DNA from 2 places in the Chitinophaga agri genome. Region 2 is predicted to be linked to the other one. Evidence: riboswitches for the same ligand, from Rfam matches in the RefSeq annotation. Region 2 holds a riboswitch; the other holds the start of a gene.
The links. Region 2 has a riboswitch for cobalamin ahead of GWR21_RS27290 (TonB-dependent siderophore receptor). Riboswitches for the same ligand answer to the same signal wherever they lie in the genome.

Region 1 (8,366 bases), 500 kb from region 2:
TATGGATCCTGGTGTCTGGTACACGATGGTACTGGTTTGGGTGGCGATGTCCATGATCTCCAGCAGGCTGCCAATATACTGGCGGTAAGGGGTAAGGTCAGGCGGAGCAGGGACTACCAGGCGTACGTTACTGAAAAGTGCCTGTTCAGACGCATTCTGATCGTGTGAACAGACAAAGATACCGGCATATACTTCTTCTCCCAGGTGTATGTTATCCAGCTTTTCACTGATAAAAGGTATGCCGTTACGGGCTACGGAGAGAATATATGTATTACCCTTCCGTTCCAGTTGCAGTACGTCTGCATGGTTAATCGTCGTTTTAACCTCTTCCGTATTAGCACCGTTGGTTTTCCGGAACTGGAGGGACGTAAGTCCATCGCCATGTACAGTGCCGTTTATATGCCGGGACGCGGAATCCAGGCTACTGCGTATCATGATTCCCCACTTGCGGTGTGCCGCTTTACCCTGACCGGTGAAGTGTGCCCTGGTGCTTAAGATAAAATCACCTTTCATCTTTTTCCAGGCAAAATGAAAGGCGTCGCTTCCAAACCACATATTACTTCCTGAGCCGGTAACAGTATATCGCTGTGTTCGCGGGTCATACTTTGTGCTACCTGCCTGCCTCACTATGCCGACATCCGTCTGCCCATCAAATATGCCTGTTGGCTGCGCAATAAGACGGTTGGAAAAGGTATTGATAATCAGGGTGATAAGTGTAATGCGAAATGTGGTCACCATAACGGAACAAGATAAGCGGGTCGTGGAATATGAAATCTTGTCTAATTTACCGATGTTTCCCTGAATCTGATCCCCTATGGAAATAAATAGCCGGGGTACCAGGTCTATCTGCTGCATGGCGACCCCGATATAGGCCCTTTTGACCTTGCCGGAGCGTATGAGCTCATTGGCATAGCCTTCGCGGTGTTGATGCCCTATGCCGTTAAGCGTTATAACGCACTTCTGAAGCGTTTTTTATATGCAGACGGCGTTGTTTCCAGCACCCGCTGAAATACCTTTCGCATATTGTCTGCATTGCCAAAACCACTTTGTATGGCAATCTCTGATTGTGTAAGTTTCTTGTCTGTAAGACTGCGGCAGGCCATTTCCACACGTAGTTTTTCAATATACCTGGCCGGAGTGATCTGCATTTCCTGTACAAATATCCGGGAGAAGTTACGTGGGCTCATAGCGGCTTCTTGTGCGAGTCTTTCCACCGTGATCTCTTCATGCAGATGTCCCTGTAGCCAGGTCAGCGCATTGTTGATAGGGGTATGATCTGTTTCCTGAGCCGCCAGCATGGTGCTGTACTGTGACTGATTGCCCGGTCGCTTCAGGAACAGTACCATCTGCCGGGCTATCTGCAGCGCGAAAGTTTTACCCGTGTCTTCCTCTACCAGTGCGAGTGCGAGATCCATACCGGTGGTAACACCAGTATGACAATATGTTTTTCTTCGCTACTCATCATCAATCAGAGATATAGTTAGTGGTTCAGGAATGGCAGGAATTACCTGTTTTTTGTCTTTCCATACAAACGGCTGTCTGAATAATTTTACTGCATGAGACAGTTGCTCACTCGTAGCACTATTTACATTTTTATCCGTTAGCACAATGAAAGCACAAATGCCTGAAGCAAAATTTATGCAGATCGAAAGTACGACGCTTTGTTATTATGAACAAGGTCAGGGGGATGTTATATTGCTGTTGCATGGCTGGCCGCAGACGTCCTACGTATGGCGTAAAGTCATTCCCCTGCTGGCAGCACATAACAGGGTGATAGCGGTTGACCTGCCCGGACTCGGAGGTAGTAGCCCTGCATTATATTATGATACCAGATCGATAGCTGGTATCATAAGTCGTTTTATCAGCCATTTGCATATTGATAAGGTACACCTGGTATCACATGATGTGGGTAGCTGGGTCGCGGTATCTTTTGCGTTGTATCATGAAGCGCAGTTAAATACGCTGACAGTAATTGACGCCGCTATTCCGGGTTTATGTCTGACGACATCTTTAAACCCGCTAACGCAGGCAGGATCTGGCAGTTTTATTTCCACGCCGTGGCCGATATACCAGAAACATTGGTCGTGGGCAGGGAGAAGGAATATCTGGCCTGGTATTTCATGAATAAATCTTTTGTGAAAACGGCCATCAGCGAGGAAGACCTGGATGTATATGTGCGCGCTTACACAGGGAAGGAGCGTCTGCAATATGGTTTCGAATATTACAGGGCATTTACCACCAGTGCGCAGGTCAACAAAGCGGGCGTACATCGTTTACAGATACCTGTATTGGCCCTGGGGGGACAATATGCGCTGGGAGCGTATATGGGCGCTGCGTTGCAACAGATGGCCGATCCGAAGGTGATCGTTGTCGGAGATGCAGGACATTATGTGCCGGAAGAACAACCAGTGGCTACGGTACAATATATCCTGGAAATGATAGACAACAGATAGACATCACGACTCAGTACAGGTTCTTTCCGTTTGAAACGTCATTATACCCGTTTCATTCGTTCGGCAATACACGCACCGGATATTTAATGCCATATTTGTTATCAAATAATTAGCAGTAACAATTGCTGCGTTTAGCGCAATTGAGACAGTTGTAGGTCTAAGCAGATCACCGGCTATTCTTAGCCGGTGTGTGTATTTGTATACGTTAGTAAAAGCCAGGTAAAATCGACTATATTTGACGTGTATTTATCAACAGACCATGAATAAATTCATCCTGGCTACAGTAGTGTTAGCCATTGCTATTTTCTTTTTTGCGTCACGTTATGCAGCACAGTATCAGGTGGCAACGAAAGGTACAGTAGTGAAAATGTTGTTAACCGACAGACCCACTTTTTGTGAAGGGGGAAAATCATTGCAGTCACAGGCGGCCTTTCAGTATAATGGTATGACATATAAAAAAAATGTCAGCCGGTTTTTCTGTAGCAAACATTTTGTCGGCGAATACATGGATATGCGATATCTCAGAGGACATGAACTGGTATTATATCCTGATGAGGTGATGGGATCCTCTTTTTATCTGATAGGATCGATACTATTGTTAATGATAATAGGAGTTGTGATGGTGTTCCGATCAGGGAAGCTTAGGTAGCAGCCATGTTCCTGCATGAGCCGGAAATTTTAATACCCGGGCGTACTTGCCAGCCAAAATCATATATTTGCGCCCGTTCAGTTCTTTTTTCTTTCCCCCCGACGGGAAAAGGTTCTGCTTAACCGCAGATTAATAGGGAATCGTGTGTAAATCACGAACTGTCCCGCAACTGTAAGTAACACACAAAGTTACTGCCACCGAATGTCCACTGTTCGCCATAGGCGGATGGGAAGGACGGCAGTCACGTTACAAGTCAGGAGACCTGCCTTTTCTTTGCTGGCAATGCTTTCGTGGAATGAAGCAACGTTAGGTCCGGAGGTTTTGCGTCCGGAGTGGCTTTATTTCAGGGCTAGGTATGTACTGACGCAAGCCTTCAATCTTTCTTGTATCCATCTCTGACAGCATGGTAAAGTCTGGAAGAACAATGTTTCATTATTCTTTATCAACTTATCAATGCAAACTACTACAACTATTGCTGCGCCGGACAGCAACCCTTTGTCTGTGTTCGTTCCTGAGCGCCGTATTCCCTTTTGTAAGCAGTCATTTGCTATGTGTGTGATGCTTTGCTTTATGCAGATCATGCTGCCTGTTACGCCCAGCCATGCACAGCACATACCTCATCCTGCCAATGATCATTTGCACGGTCAGCTCACTTCAGATACAGGACGGCCAAGGCAGCTGTCGGCCGTTACCGTTAGCACCACACAGCGTGCTTCCTTTACCGGCATCAACAAAATTGGTGTTCCCGTAAGAGATATACCGCTCACCACCAGTGCTGTTTCTGCCCATACACTTGAACAGCGGGGCATAGACGATCTCGGTGATGCCATGAAGAATACTACTGGTGTAAGAGCCAATAATACTTATGGTGGTTTTCAGCATTTTACCGTACGCGGTTTTAATAACTTCGTATTACTGGTGGATGGTGTAAGGGATGAACGTCACAATATCTCTACCAGTGCACCGAGCACCAACCTGGCTAATATTGAGCGCATCGAGGTCTTAAAAGGCCCGGCATCTGTATTATTCGGTCACTCTGCACTGGGAGGAATTATCAACCTGGTGCGCAAGCGTCCTACCAGAGAGCAGCGTGCTGATTTCTCCGCCACCTATGGCAGCTTCAATACCCGCCGTATGCGTGCGGGTGCAGGTGGTCCGTTATCTGGTACCCTCTCATACCGCGTTGATGTGGGTTTCTCTGAAACAGATGGTTACCGTCGGTCGGGTGTCAATACCAACAATGCTTATCTGGCATTAGAATACACGCCTACTGCCCGCGATAACTTCTATTTCACTGTTGGTGCAAACAAAGATAAATACGACACTGATGCAGGTATCCCCATGCTGGAAGGAGGAAGATTGGCGCCGGGACTGGACGTGAATACGCGGTATAACGATCCTGCTGACTTTCTGAAAAACACGCGTTATGATTTCCAGCTACGCTATACACATCAGTTTAGTGAAGCATGGCAGTTGTCTGATCAGCTGTCCTATTCTGATGACAACATTGACTACTTTTCCACAGAGGAACTGCGCTTCAACGAAGCACTGGATTCATTGACACGTTCCTCACCATTATATTTTAATCACCTGACCAGACCCCTGCAGAACCAGCTGGAACTGACATATACAACGAAGACTGGTGGTATTGAACATAAATTACTGGTTGGTTATTCGCTAAGCATCCTCGACAGAAAAACCTATAATGGTAATATTTTCGGCGCAGGACTACATACCACTATAGCTGTTCAGGATCCTGTGCTGAATCAGGGTGATCTTGATTACTATCGTACGCAATACCGTGCTACACAAGAGCGTGTACATGGATTCTATGCACAGGAATGGGTAAGGTTGTCCGAAAAAGTGAAAGGTTTGATAGGTGTACGTTACGATATTTTCCGGGGAACTTATTTTACTAATAAGGTGGATCGCGCAGACCATGTGACAGATAAGGGAGTAAAGACGAATATCCCTTCTTCCGCATTTACCTATCGTGCAGGTCTGGTATATCAGCCAACAGAAATGTGGTCGGTATACGGTTCTTATTCCACTTATTTCAAGCCATCAAGAAGAGTAGCGCCTAACGGAGAGACCTTCGATCCGGAAGATGGATATCAGGCAGAAGTGGGCACCCGCCTGGAGTTAGGTAATACCTGGGCACTGAATGGAGCAGTTTATTATATGCGTAAGAACAATCAGGTGGAAAGTTTACCCGGGGGTGTATACAAGCGTGTAGGCTCCGCTGATTCCAAAGGCTACGAACTGGAGTTCCAGGGTTCACCACTAGCCGGTCTTGATGTGAATGCAGGGTATACTTTCACAATAGCAAAGTACCGGCCGTTTGCCGGCGATAACGTCAACCCTGTCGCAGGCAGGACGGTGGCACTGGCGCCCAGGCACATGGCGAACGTATGGGTCAACTATCAGTTGCAGCGTACGGTATTACGCGGACTGAGCGCCGGTATAGGTGCTAATTATATGTCTGATACCTATGCAAACAGTAACAACACTTATGTATTACCAGCATATACAGTGACCGATGCCGCGATCGGTTATCAGATAGGCAGGGTAGGGCTGCGGCTGAATGTAAATAACGTAGTCAATAAGCGATATTTTGCTAATGTCATCATCACTAACCAGTTCTATCCCGGCATTACACGCAGTTATTTACTGACGCTTAAATACGCTCTACAGAAATAACCACCTCCCGCCTGGTCTTTTTTATAAGGAAGGTCAGGCGGATATTCCCGCTTTATATGCGCACGATGCGCCAGCTGTTCAGTTTCCCCCATGAATCTTTGACATTCCTGGTAGATATAGTCTTCTGATTCCGGGTATAAGGGAGTCATATATTTTATTAGTTGTTATCCCGGTAGCATTAAAGTGCCAGGGTAAAATATTGTTGATTTTTGAATTATAGCATAATTTTAAACTATTGCCCTGTCAGCCACGTTATTACACCATTGACTGTTTACAGATTCCCCCAACATCTAAAACTATATTGATATGCCCCGTATACTAGCCGTTCATGGCATTGGTCAGCAGTATAAAGCAGATGAAGTAATTCATAGTGAATGGTGGCCTTATCTCGCAGGAGGGTTGCATAACGTTAATGTAGACATTGTAAAGGAAGACCTGGTATGCCCTTTTTATGGCCATTTATTCAGAAAACAGGATCTGCTCAGCGGCGATGATAAGTATGATCCCAAAGATATGACTACAGAAGAGATAGCGCTGATGGAGGCATTGCTGGAAGAAGCCGTCATCCAGGAGCCCGGTAAAGTCGCCGGCAGGGAAGTTTTTGCGCAGCAGCATCTGGGCACCCCGCAATGGGCACAATGGGGTATCAGGATGTTATCCAGAAGTAAGTTCTTTGTGAATATCAGCCAGCACATGATGATGGGAGACCTTAAACAGGTGGTGCGTTATATGAATGACAAAGCTATACGGGAGGCGGTTATTGAGAAAGTGATGAATAAATTTACAGATGATGTGAAGATTGTTATCGGACATTCCCTGGGCGCTGTCGTGGCTTATGAGTGCCTGTTCCGTAAGCCTGAACATCCGGTTTGTTTTATTACCATGGGATCACCGTTGGGGATCAATAACCTTATATTTGATAAGTTAAGACCCGCCCCTCAGAAAGGTAAGGGCACATGGCCGCCTGTAAAGAACTGGACCAACATTGCTGATAAGGCAGACCTGGTAGCGTTGAATAAAAAACTGGATGGGCTTTTTGGGCCTGGTATCACGGATATCGTTGTGGACAACGGTGCGCATGCACACGATGGCACGCATTACCTCTCTTCGTCTGCTATTGCTAAAACCATTGCAGCTAACTTATGAAAAAGATCCTCATCGCAGCAGGGACAGCCCGGTATGCATATCTGCCAGACCACGAACAACGCCCTCAGCTAACGGAGGTCGTTGCCAAGATAAAAGCCGCCTTTTCAAAAGATATGCACTACGAACTGGCACTTGAGCATATTAGTAATAACCCTTCCTCTAATCAGCTACGGGATGAACTGGATGACTGGCTCGGAGATCCGCAGCGAAGTGGGGATGACTGGGTGGTTATATATTACACGGGGCATGGAGAGATACTCGATAGCGGAAGTTTGTATCTGTGGACCAGTAATTATAGATCAGGTAAGCATGCTGCTACTGCGTTTCTTTTCAGTCAGCTGGCGGATATGGTCGCAGGGCGTACGGCCTCCGGGGAAAACCGGCGAACCAAACGGATACTGTTCATCCTTGATACCTGTTACGCTGGTGCCGGTGCCAATGAGATAATGGAAAAGATAGGTCGCTATTTTACACATGATTCCAGGAGTGGTATGTATTATGTCCTGGCGGCCTCTTTTCCTAATGAACCTGCCCTGGCAGGTGGGTTGTCTGATGCACTCCTCGCATCACTGGAAGAGTTGTCGCAAAAGTCAAAGCAACAGCAGTATATTTTTTTTGATCAGATCAATGCGGCGATCAACCAACGGCTTGGCGCTTATAAAGCTTATTTTGTAAATGTGACGTCAGCAGATGAAGTGCAGCAATTTTTTCCGAACCCTTATTGCGAGGCAAATAGTGTTGCTACGCCGGTAGCGGCAACAACTTTTACCCCTGCTGAGCTGCAATGCTTAAAAGGCATAAATATAAATGAGTTCAGAAATTACTGGGCGCCAAATGCAAGAGGAGTAACGGCCGAAGTGGAATCCGGATGGTACTTCACCGCAAGGACAAAGTTGCTGAACGAGATAGCAGTATGGCTGAAAGATAAGGCTGCTGATCCCATGCTGATCGTGACTGGACCTGCTGGTTCGGGCAAGTCCACTATACTGTCGGCAATCGTCTTGCTGGCACAGGAAATAGCAGCAGGACTGACAGAAAGGTATACTATTGACAAAGAAGATGTCCGGCAGTTCCGCCGGCTGGACCTTGCGATACATGCAAGGGGTAAAACGCCTGATGATACTTTACATATTATAGCAGATGCGATAGCGGTAAAACCGGAAATGGAAGCGGTGCTGGCACAACTGCAGACGAGAGGGGACTATTTTATGCTGATGGATGCACTCGATGAAGCAGTAGATCCTCAGCGTATCTGTAATCAGCTGTTGAAACCACTCAGCAAGGTATCCGGCATCAGGATACTGATCGGTAGCAGACCGGAAGCAGTGAGAACGCTGGGGGAGGACTTACCTATGTTGTATATTGATGATGCTAAATACATCAGCTACAGCGATTTTGAATTGTATATTTCAAGAAGA
Region 2 (8,366 bases):
GCACCTATTTTAGAGATCCTGTCCACAAAACGCCGTCTATTGTCAGGAATACAGGAAAACGTTGCAGGTTCCATAAATGAAATAATGCAATATACAGGCTGATATCAGCAGGACGTAGTCGCTCATGTTCATGTACAAGTGTGTAAAAGGCATTCATGTGATGGACGTAATTGATGTTAAGATGGGAATTGTTCATAAGTTCTGATTTGATGGATGATGAATGTTAATTACCGGCTGTTTCAAGTTGCATCAGCTGCCTGATGTAATATATTTCCCATTTGAACCAGTTATCCAGGTGGATCTTCAGTGGCTGCTGATCTGCCATGAATGATATGCCATCTTCTACCAGCAGGTGCGCCGTTCTTTTTCGTTGGGTTATCAGCCAGATATACTGTTCTCTGATATTACTGTTTGCATAGGTTGCTGCGAATTGTGTGGTCAGATAGCCAATATATTCCTTACAGTTGAAATCAATACATTGCAGCCGGTCATGCAGTTGCTTTTCGTCGCCATTTTCATCTCTCACAAACCTGACCAGCTCACGGGCAAGTCTGGCTGTGTAATGCCGGCGATTGTAGGTCAGTGGTGCATCAGGCGCCGGCAGGATAGCCTCTTCCAATGGTGCAAGAACGATCTGCTGCAGACGGCTGTCAAGAGACCGGAAGAGTGGCGAGATCTTTACAGTGACCAGCGCATCTATGACCTGGATGCTGTGCAGATGCTTACTGTAAGCGGGTAATCTGTATTCACGATCCATATACCGCGGGAAATTCGCTTCCATGTAGACGAACAGATCATACAATACCTTGTGCAGATATTTAAACGTGTTGCCTGTTTCGTCACCAGGACTATAATTGTGCATCCATTCGCTTTCTCCGTCAGGCAACCATTGTATCAGTTTATCAGTCAGCGCTACAATATCATATTGTGTTGACCTGATGGCGATTCGTATTGCTTCTTCATTCGGTGCACTTTTGACGGTTGATAAGAGTTGCATATCCAGGTTGGCACGTTTCCATGCACCGGGCGTGATGATCCTGTTAATAAAGTGGTTACTGAGCACATTCGTTTTGTGCAATTGTTTTGGAATGTCCTCATTGATGAGGAAAGCAAGATGGGAGAAATTGTACATGTTGTAAATTTTAGATAAAAGAATAGTTGTTAATACCCGCCAGGTCGTATATATGCACAGGCTATTATGCACACGACTACGCGCGTAAAAAGTTATAGTTAGGGTGTAATTAAATTGTTGATTTGTGGGCTAACGGGTGTCCTGGGGAATTATAGTAGGACTGGTAGGGCTAGTAGTAGTAGTAGGGGTAGTAGGGCTAGTAGGTATAGAGCGGAGGAAAGGGCTGACAGAGAGAGGGAAAGGACAGACAGACATGGAGACGTGCGCAAACCTGAGAGATCAGGTAAAGGCAACGCTGCGGACAGATTGAGACGTAATCTTGTGTGCATGTTTGTTAAATTACAATTTGTGAAATCAGTTTTAATACGTGATATGAATTTAAAACAGTTTGCGAATACAGAGATCATTTTTAGAATATTTATTTCAGAATAATATGATCATTTTGCTGGGGCAGATAGCCACGTGTAGCGCGATTCCGGCGATTCACTGCATCGTATTCCGCAGCGAAATGGTGATTCTTCGCTATTATTCTTCTAAAAAGGACTAACTTCGCCGCCGCAAGTTCTTTTCTATACACATCATCAAATAGCAGAGGTGTCCGCTTTACGCGGAATTAAAAGGGAATTGTGTGTAAATCACAAGCTGTCCCGCAACTGTAAGTAACTTCCAGGTTTTACCCTCGTTGTCCACTGTTCGCTGCCAGCGGATGGGAAGGACGGTAAAATGTTACAAGTCAGGAGACCTGCCTTTACTGTATTGACAATGCTTTCGTGGAATGAAGCAGTTGTTAAGCTGATATGCATAACCTGATAAGCCGGTCATTTCCTATAGATCCGGCCATTTTTGCATATGCCTGTATGACGACTTATTTCCTCCATTCTGCATTGTAGTGTAACAACGACATCAATATCACTATTACCTTAGTCATTCACCTGCAATGAAGTTTTTTATTACTACTGCTTTCGTATCCCTCTGCTGCTGTATGGCAAATGCACAAACAGCCACAGAAGGTAACTTTCACGATTCACTCAGCTACCGGGGTACACCCGGCACGCCTGGATACGTTCGGGATACAGGGCGGATGCTGAATACGGTAAATGTTTTGTCCAGGTACTATAAGCAATACAGCCTGCATACTGTATCCAGTGCCTTACGCCTGCAAACGCCGCTCCTCAACCTTTCCCAGCATATACAGGAGATAGGACCGGAGATCATCCGCGATCAGGCCAGCCTGAATATGACGGAAGGTATCTCCCGTAATGTCAGCGGTGTGATCAGACAGGAAGTCTCTAACAACCTCGGGCCCTATATGTTCATGCGCGGTGGACAGATCTCTTCGCTGCGCAATGGTATTGACCTGACGCCGATCTACAGAGGGCCGGTTCCGGAAGATGTAGCCATCATTGACAGAGTAGAATTTATCAAAGGTCCTTCGCTGTTCATGAGTAACATAGGCGACCCTGCGGGCACATTTAATGTAATGACTAAACAGCCCACCGGCAGAACAAGGCAGTCTGCCGATGTGATGCTCGGCAGTTGGGACCTGTATAGAGTAGCCGCTGATCTGGAGGGTACGCTGACAAAGAACAAAAAGCTGCTGTATCGCCTGAACACAATGGGTATGCGTAGCAACTCCTTCGTGAAGTACGATTTTAACAAACGCTTCCTCGTAGCGCCTGTACTAAAATACAGCATCAGTGACCGCACTTCCGTTACTGCTGAATATACCTTCCAGCAATTCAGGTATGGCCTGATGAGCCCTATCGTCATGACGCCTGATGGCTTTGGTACGTTGCCGGACGACTTTACGATCACCGCGAAAGATCTCCCGCCTTATCGTGTGTCAGATCACACTGCGTTTCTCACTTTCTCACACGCATTTAATGACAACTGGACATTCACCGCCAGAGGTGCATTGATGCAGAATAACAAAGAGGGTATTTATATGTGGGTAACTGGTGTGAATAATGCTGATCCGCATGTATTACTGCGTAACCCGAAGTATGATCTCGATAAAACACAGGTGTTCTCGCAACAGGCATTTGTGAACGGCACCTTCCATACCGGTCGTTTCAAACATCAGTTGCTCGCCGGTGTGGATATGAATCAGAAGAGATTTACAGCGGACAGCTACGTGTCCTACGATACCTACAAAGACGCCACCGGTGCGACGCAGCTGACCTATTACCCGCTGGATATCACTCACCCTGATTATAACGAACAGGTGCCCGTATACCATACTCCCGGTGGGGTGCATAATGGAAATACCCACCAGAAAATAGCTTATTACTCTTTGTATGCACTCGACGAAGTATCGATGTTCAGTAACAAATTGAGAATAACAGTAGGTGGCAGATTTACAGGTATCACTACGGATAACAACGTCTCCAATGTAATAACCACATCATCTGATAAAGTGTTCACACCCCGTATAGGGATCAGTTATAGCGTGCTGCCGTCGTTCACCATATATGGACTGCACGACAGGACCATCGTGCCACAGGCTGGTATCATCAGGACAGGGGAAGCTGTCAGGCCGCTTAAAGGAGAGAACTATGAACTAGGTATCAAGAAGAACTGGATGGATGGGAAATGGAACACCACACTGGCGGTATATAATATTCGCCGCGCTGGTATCATGTCCGCCGATCCTGAAAACAACCAGTATAAGATCCAGGTGGGAGAGACCCGCTCAAAAGGTATTGACGTAGATATCGTTGGTGCACTGACCACCTGCCTGAATGTAGTGATAAACTATGCCTACAACGATTCGAAGATCACACATGATGTGAACAAGCTCCTTGAAGGTACGCCGACACCTATGTATGTGAAACACGTGCAGAATACATGGCTGAATTATCAGCTGCCTGTAGCGGGCTATCACATTGTTTCCTTCTCCCTTGGCTATCAGTACCAGGGCGGACGTGGCGAAAGATACGCTACCGCTACACAGCATAAAACGCCTGACTTCTTCCGGGTAGATGCTGGTCTGGGATGGAAGTACAAACATATCAGGGTGAACCTGCTGGTGAATAATCTGCTTAACAGGGATCTCATCGCCACGCCCTGGTACAGGAACGGTCTCTATTACTGGGTACCGCAGGCATCTGCCAATGGTCGTCTTTCCCTTGGATACAACTTCTAAAACATCAACAACCTTATATGCTGATCGCAGAGAACTTAACGAAACAATATGGCGAGCATATTGCCCTCGATAAACTTAATCTGGAAATTAAAACAGGTGAGGTATATTGTTTGCTGGGCTCTAATGGCGCCGGTAAATCAACGACTATTAATATCTTCCTCGGCTTCATACCTGCTACTGCCGGCAGGGCGATTATTGACGGACAGGAAGTCTCCGTGAATAATGCCGCTACCCGGAATCTGGTGGCCTATATTCCGGAGATCGTCAACCTTTATCCTACACTAAGTGGTATGGAGAATCTTGAATATTTCAGCGGACTATCTGGTTTCAGTTATTCAAGAAAGGAGCTGGAAACATACATGCAAACGGCAGGCTTGCAAAGTAACGCTTTAGATAAGCGCGTATCCTCCTATTCGAAGGGCATGCGTCAGAAAGTAGGCATCGCCATTGCGCTGGTGAAGAAGGCCAGGGCCCTATTCCTGGATGAACCCACTTCGGGTCTTGATCCGCATGCCAGCAATGAATTTTCCCAGATCATCACCCGCCTGAGTGAACAGGGCGTATCTACACTGATGGCTACGCATGATCTGCTGATGGCAAAGAATCTCGGTAACCGTATTGGTATCATGCACAAAGGTAAATTACGACATGAGATGAATGCTGCTGCTGTTTCTCATGCGGAGCTCACCAGGTTGTATATTGACGTTGTTAAAGAAGAGATCTGATGATAGCACACATTGTTAGAAAAGAACTCAGAGAGATCTTCCGGACATCAAAAATGACCTGGATGATGGGCGGACTCCTGGTATTGATCGCGCTTTCCCTCTACAATGGCTACTCCTACTATGTGTCTCACAGCCAGATGCTGAAGGAATCGCAGGAGGTGACCTATAAACAGTTTATCAGCCAGGGGAATAAAAACCCGCACCTGGGCGCTCATTTTGGCTTCTATGCCTATAAGCCGACTGCCGGCCTGGCGATGATCGACAACGGGATCGAAGACTATACAGGTAACTCTTTTTACCTGGAACCACATAAAAGAGGGATCATCAAATTCAAAGAGGTAACAGATGCTACCAGTCTGAAAAGTTTCGGCTTCCTGAACATTGCCTATCTTATTCAGTTCATTTTCCCGTTGTTCATCTTCCTCATCTGTCATAATATCTTTTCCAAAGAGTGGGAGAATGGTACGATCAAGATGCTGCTGAGTTCCCGTGCAACAAAGCGCGATATCTATATCGGTAAACTGATCGCCTGTTTATGTGTGGTGTTTGCCATTATTGCCATCATTGCAGTTACGGCGTTCATGCTGTTGCTGAAGAGCGATGCGGATCTGGGAGCTGTTATCTATAATTACCTGATATATGTATCAGGGTTGATCGTGTTTTCTGCCATCCTCACAAGTGTGGCCGTTTCGGTATCTCTTATTACCAGAAGTTCGACGTTGTCGCTGGTGGTGTTGTCCGGATGCTGGCTCGCCGGCGTATTCCTGATTCCACGTCTCGCGGCAGAGATCTCAAAGAAAGTACATCCTTCTATCACCTCTATTGAATTCGAAGCTGATACCTTTAATAAAATGCAATATGGCGTAGACGGAGAAGGTACCAAAGACTATAGAAGAGAGCTGCTGCTACGCAGGACGCTACAACAGTATCACGTGGATAGCATACAACAGTTGCCGGTCTTTTTCATTCCCATCACGATCGAATACTTTGAAGAATCTGACGGTAAGGTGATGGACAGGGCCTACGGTGCTATTGAACAAAATCAGGCGCAGCAGGATGCATTGGTAAGGTCGTTGTCACTTTTTTCCCCGTTCCTTGCATTCCGCGATTTCTCCATGCATATGACAGCTACCGACATGGATACGCATAATGACTTTGCACAGAAAGCAGAAGAGCACAGAAGGAGGATAGGAGTGATGGTAGATGATTTCTATCAGAAGAACACCGAAGCGACCAATGCCTTCTGGAAGACAGTGCCGCAGTTCAGATACGAGCCCCCTGATACATTCCGGCGGCTGGCAGCATCCATCGAAGCGATCGGAGTGTTGTTGTGCTGGGTGGTGGGTACAATCGTACTGATGATTTTTTCATATCGTAGGATGAAGATCTGACGAATAACTGACCGTAATGATGAATAAGAACATGCTGCGTATAATTGCGAAGCACGAAATAAAACTACTGCTTAGGAACAAGGTGCTGGTATATCTGTTTACAATTATATTTTTTATGCTGCTGTCTGCGCTGTGGATCGGCAGTAGTATGCATAAAAAACAGTTAAGCACGATTGATAAGGTACATGCCTATAACAAAGAGATCACGGATAGTCTGGTGACACGGATAAAAAGGATTGAGGCGAATAATATGGTCTATCCGGGTTTTATCTGGGATGATCCGACCTTTGCCTATAACACCGCCAGGAATGAAGGGCCGCAATATGCGATAAAGGAGCCGTTCCCGCTACAGGCGATCTCCATCGGGCAAAGTGATCTGCAGCCCTTCTACTACAAGGTATACATCAATAAGAAACAGTACCTGACCTATGATGGTGAAATTGCCAACAGCTTCCTGCAGTTCATCGGCAACTTTGATTTCGCTTTTGTTGTGATCTATCTTTTCCCATTGCTGATCATCGTGTTCACCTATAATGTGCTGTCTGCTGAAAAGGAGCAGGGTACCTGGGTATTACTGAAGACGAGCAATCAGTCGCTGGCCAGGTTAATCGCTTTCCGCATTGCTATCCGGTACATATTGTTTATGCTGTTTTTCTGGCTGCTGGTGACTACCGTCCTGGTCGCCTTGCTGGGGGGCGCTTTCCTGTCGACGGTCAACTGGTGGTGGACGGTCACCTACGTATCGTTGTACTTCGCCTTTTGGTTTGGACTGTCGCTGTTTGTGAACAGTTTTTCCCTGTCCTCCACCGTGAATGCCATGACGCTGATCTTCATCTGGCTGTTTACCGGCATAATAGTGCCTAATATCCTCCAGATCGGCCTGAATAAGGTCTACCCGATACCTAGCCGCATTTCGATGGTGAACGAGGAAAGAAAGGCTTTAAACAGCTATTTTGAAAAAGATGGACAGGAGCTGACGAAGGAGGTGTTTAATAATCCGCGGACCATGATCCGCCAGGCGTCTGTTGTGACCCCGGGCATGGTATACGGTTATGGCGTGATCGTGTATAAAAGCCAGGAGATCAAAGATGCCGCAGCAGAAGTAGCGGAGCGTAAGCTATATGGGCAGATAGCACGGCAACAGGATGCTATCCGTCAGTTGCAGTTGCTCAGTCCTGCACTTACGCTGCAGGAACAGCTGGCTGCTTTTGCCGGTACACACTGGCATCAGTTCAATCAGTTCAGTATTGCAGTGGATACGTTCAGAAAGGAAACGCAGCGCTTTTATTTTCCGAAGATGGCATCCGAGCAAACCTATAGAACATTTACTGTAGAAGATGCCGCCAGGATTCCCCGTTTTAAACAGCAGGTATACGCAGGGTTTGACTGGCTCAATGTGTACATTCCTGTTTTCGCTTATGCAGGTATTACGGGGCTGATGATCGTGTTTGGTTACCGGCGGCTGTTGCATGTCATTAAATAGGATGCCGGATGACGGGGCAGGTAGGAATTATTGGTACAATAGTCTCCCATGAATAAAGAGCGGTCATGATAATTAGCATCATGAGCGCTCTTATTTTTATACAAGCTGTTATTAGAACGAATTCCTAATTCCTGTAAATGGCTTTTAGAGCCAGTTATAAAGATCTAGCCGTTGTTAAATTTTCGTTTTAACTTTTTTGGTAAACCAACACGACTGAGAAGCTTCTTTGCTGCAATTGCTTTTTTTTCAAAAAATGGATGCCCTTCGAATGAAGGCAATGCGGGATCTACGGTAATAAATGGCTTAGTACCGACCTCTTGAAAAATATCCCGTTTGGTTTTGCGTAACATAATACAAATTTAGTCTTTTTCTCTCAAATTATGAATGGTGCAAGAGCTTGGTAATCAGTCGTTTTTCTTCCTTAATCCCAGAAATGCTTGGTAATTCTTACTTCTTTTGAAAGATTCCCAGGATTCATCCGGAAGTAAAC

Region 1: another riboswitch for cobalamin. It lies ahead of GWR21_RS28840 (TonB-dependent receptor); the one in region 2 lies ahead of GWR21_RS27290 (TonB-dependent siderophore receptor).

What each region holds. Positions count from the first base shown of each region.
Region 1 covers NZ_CP048113.1:7,317,574-7,325,939, forward strand. Annotated here, with positions in the region: gene GWR21_RS28815 (TolB family protein) at 1-738, opposite strand, end outside; gene GWR21_RS28820 (GlxA family transcriptional regulator) at 948-1,415, opposite strand; gene GWR21_RS28825 (alpha/beta fold hydrolase) at 1,609-2,124, shown strand; gene GWR21_RS28830 (alpha/beta fold hydrolase) at 2,121-2,453, shown strand; gene GWR21_RS28835 (hypothetical protein) at 2,713-3,102, shown strand; cobalamin riboswitch at 3,195-3,386, shown strand; gene GWR21_RS28840 (TonB-dependent receptor) at 3,556-5,802, shown strand; gene GWR21_RS28845 (alpha/beta hydrolase family protein) at 6,109-6,948, shown strand; gene GWR21_RS28850 (caspase family protein) at 6,945-8,366, shown strand, end outside.
Region 2 covers NZ_CP048113.1:6,817,146-6,825,511, forward strand. Annotated here, with positions in the region: gene GWR21_RS27280 (hypothetical protein) at 5-196, opposite strand; gene GWR21_RS27285 (hypothetical protein) at 224-1,132, opposite strand; cobalamin riboswitch at 1,708-1,896, shown strand; gene GWR21_RS27290 (TonB-dependent siderophore receptor) at 2,070-4,277, shown strand; gene GWR21_RS27295 (ABC transporter ATP-binding protein) at 4,295-5,002, shown strand; gene GWR21_RS27300 (ABC transporter permease subunit) at 5,002-6,393, shown strand; gene GWR21_RS27305 (DUF3526 domain-containing protein) at 6,410-7,876, shown strand; gene GWR21_RS27310 (hypothetical protein) at 8,041-8,226, opposite strand; gene GWR21_RS27315 (DUF6934 family protein) at 8,281-8,366, opposite strand, start outside.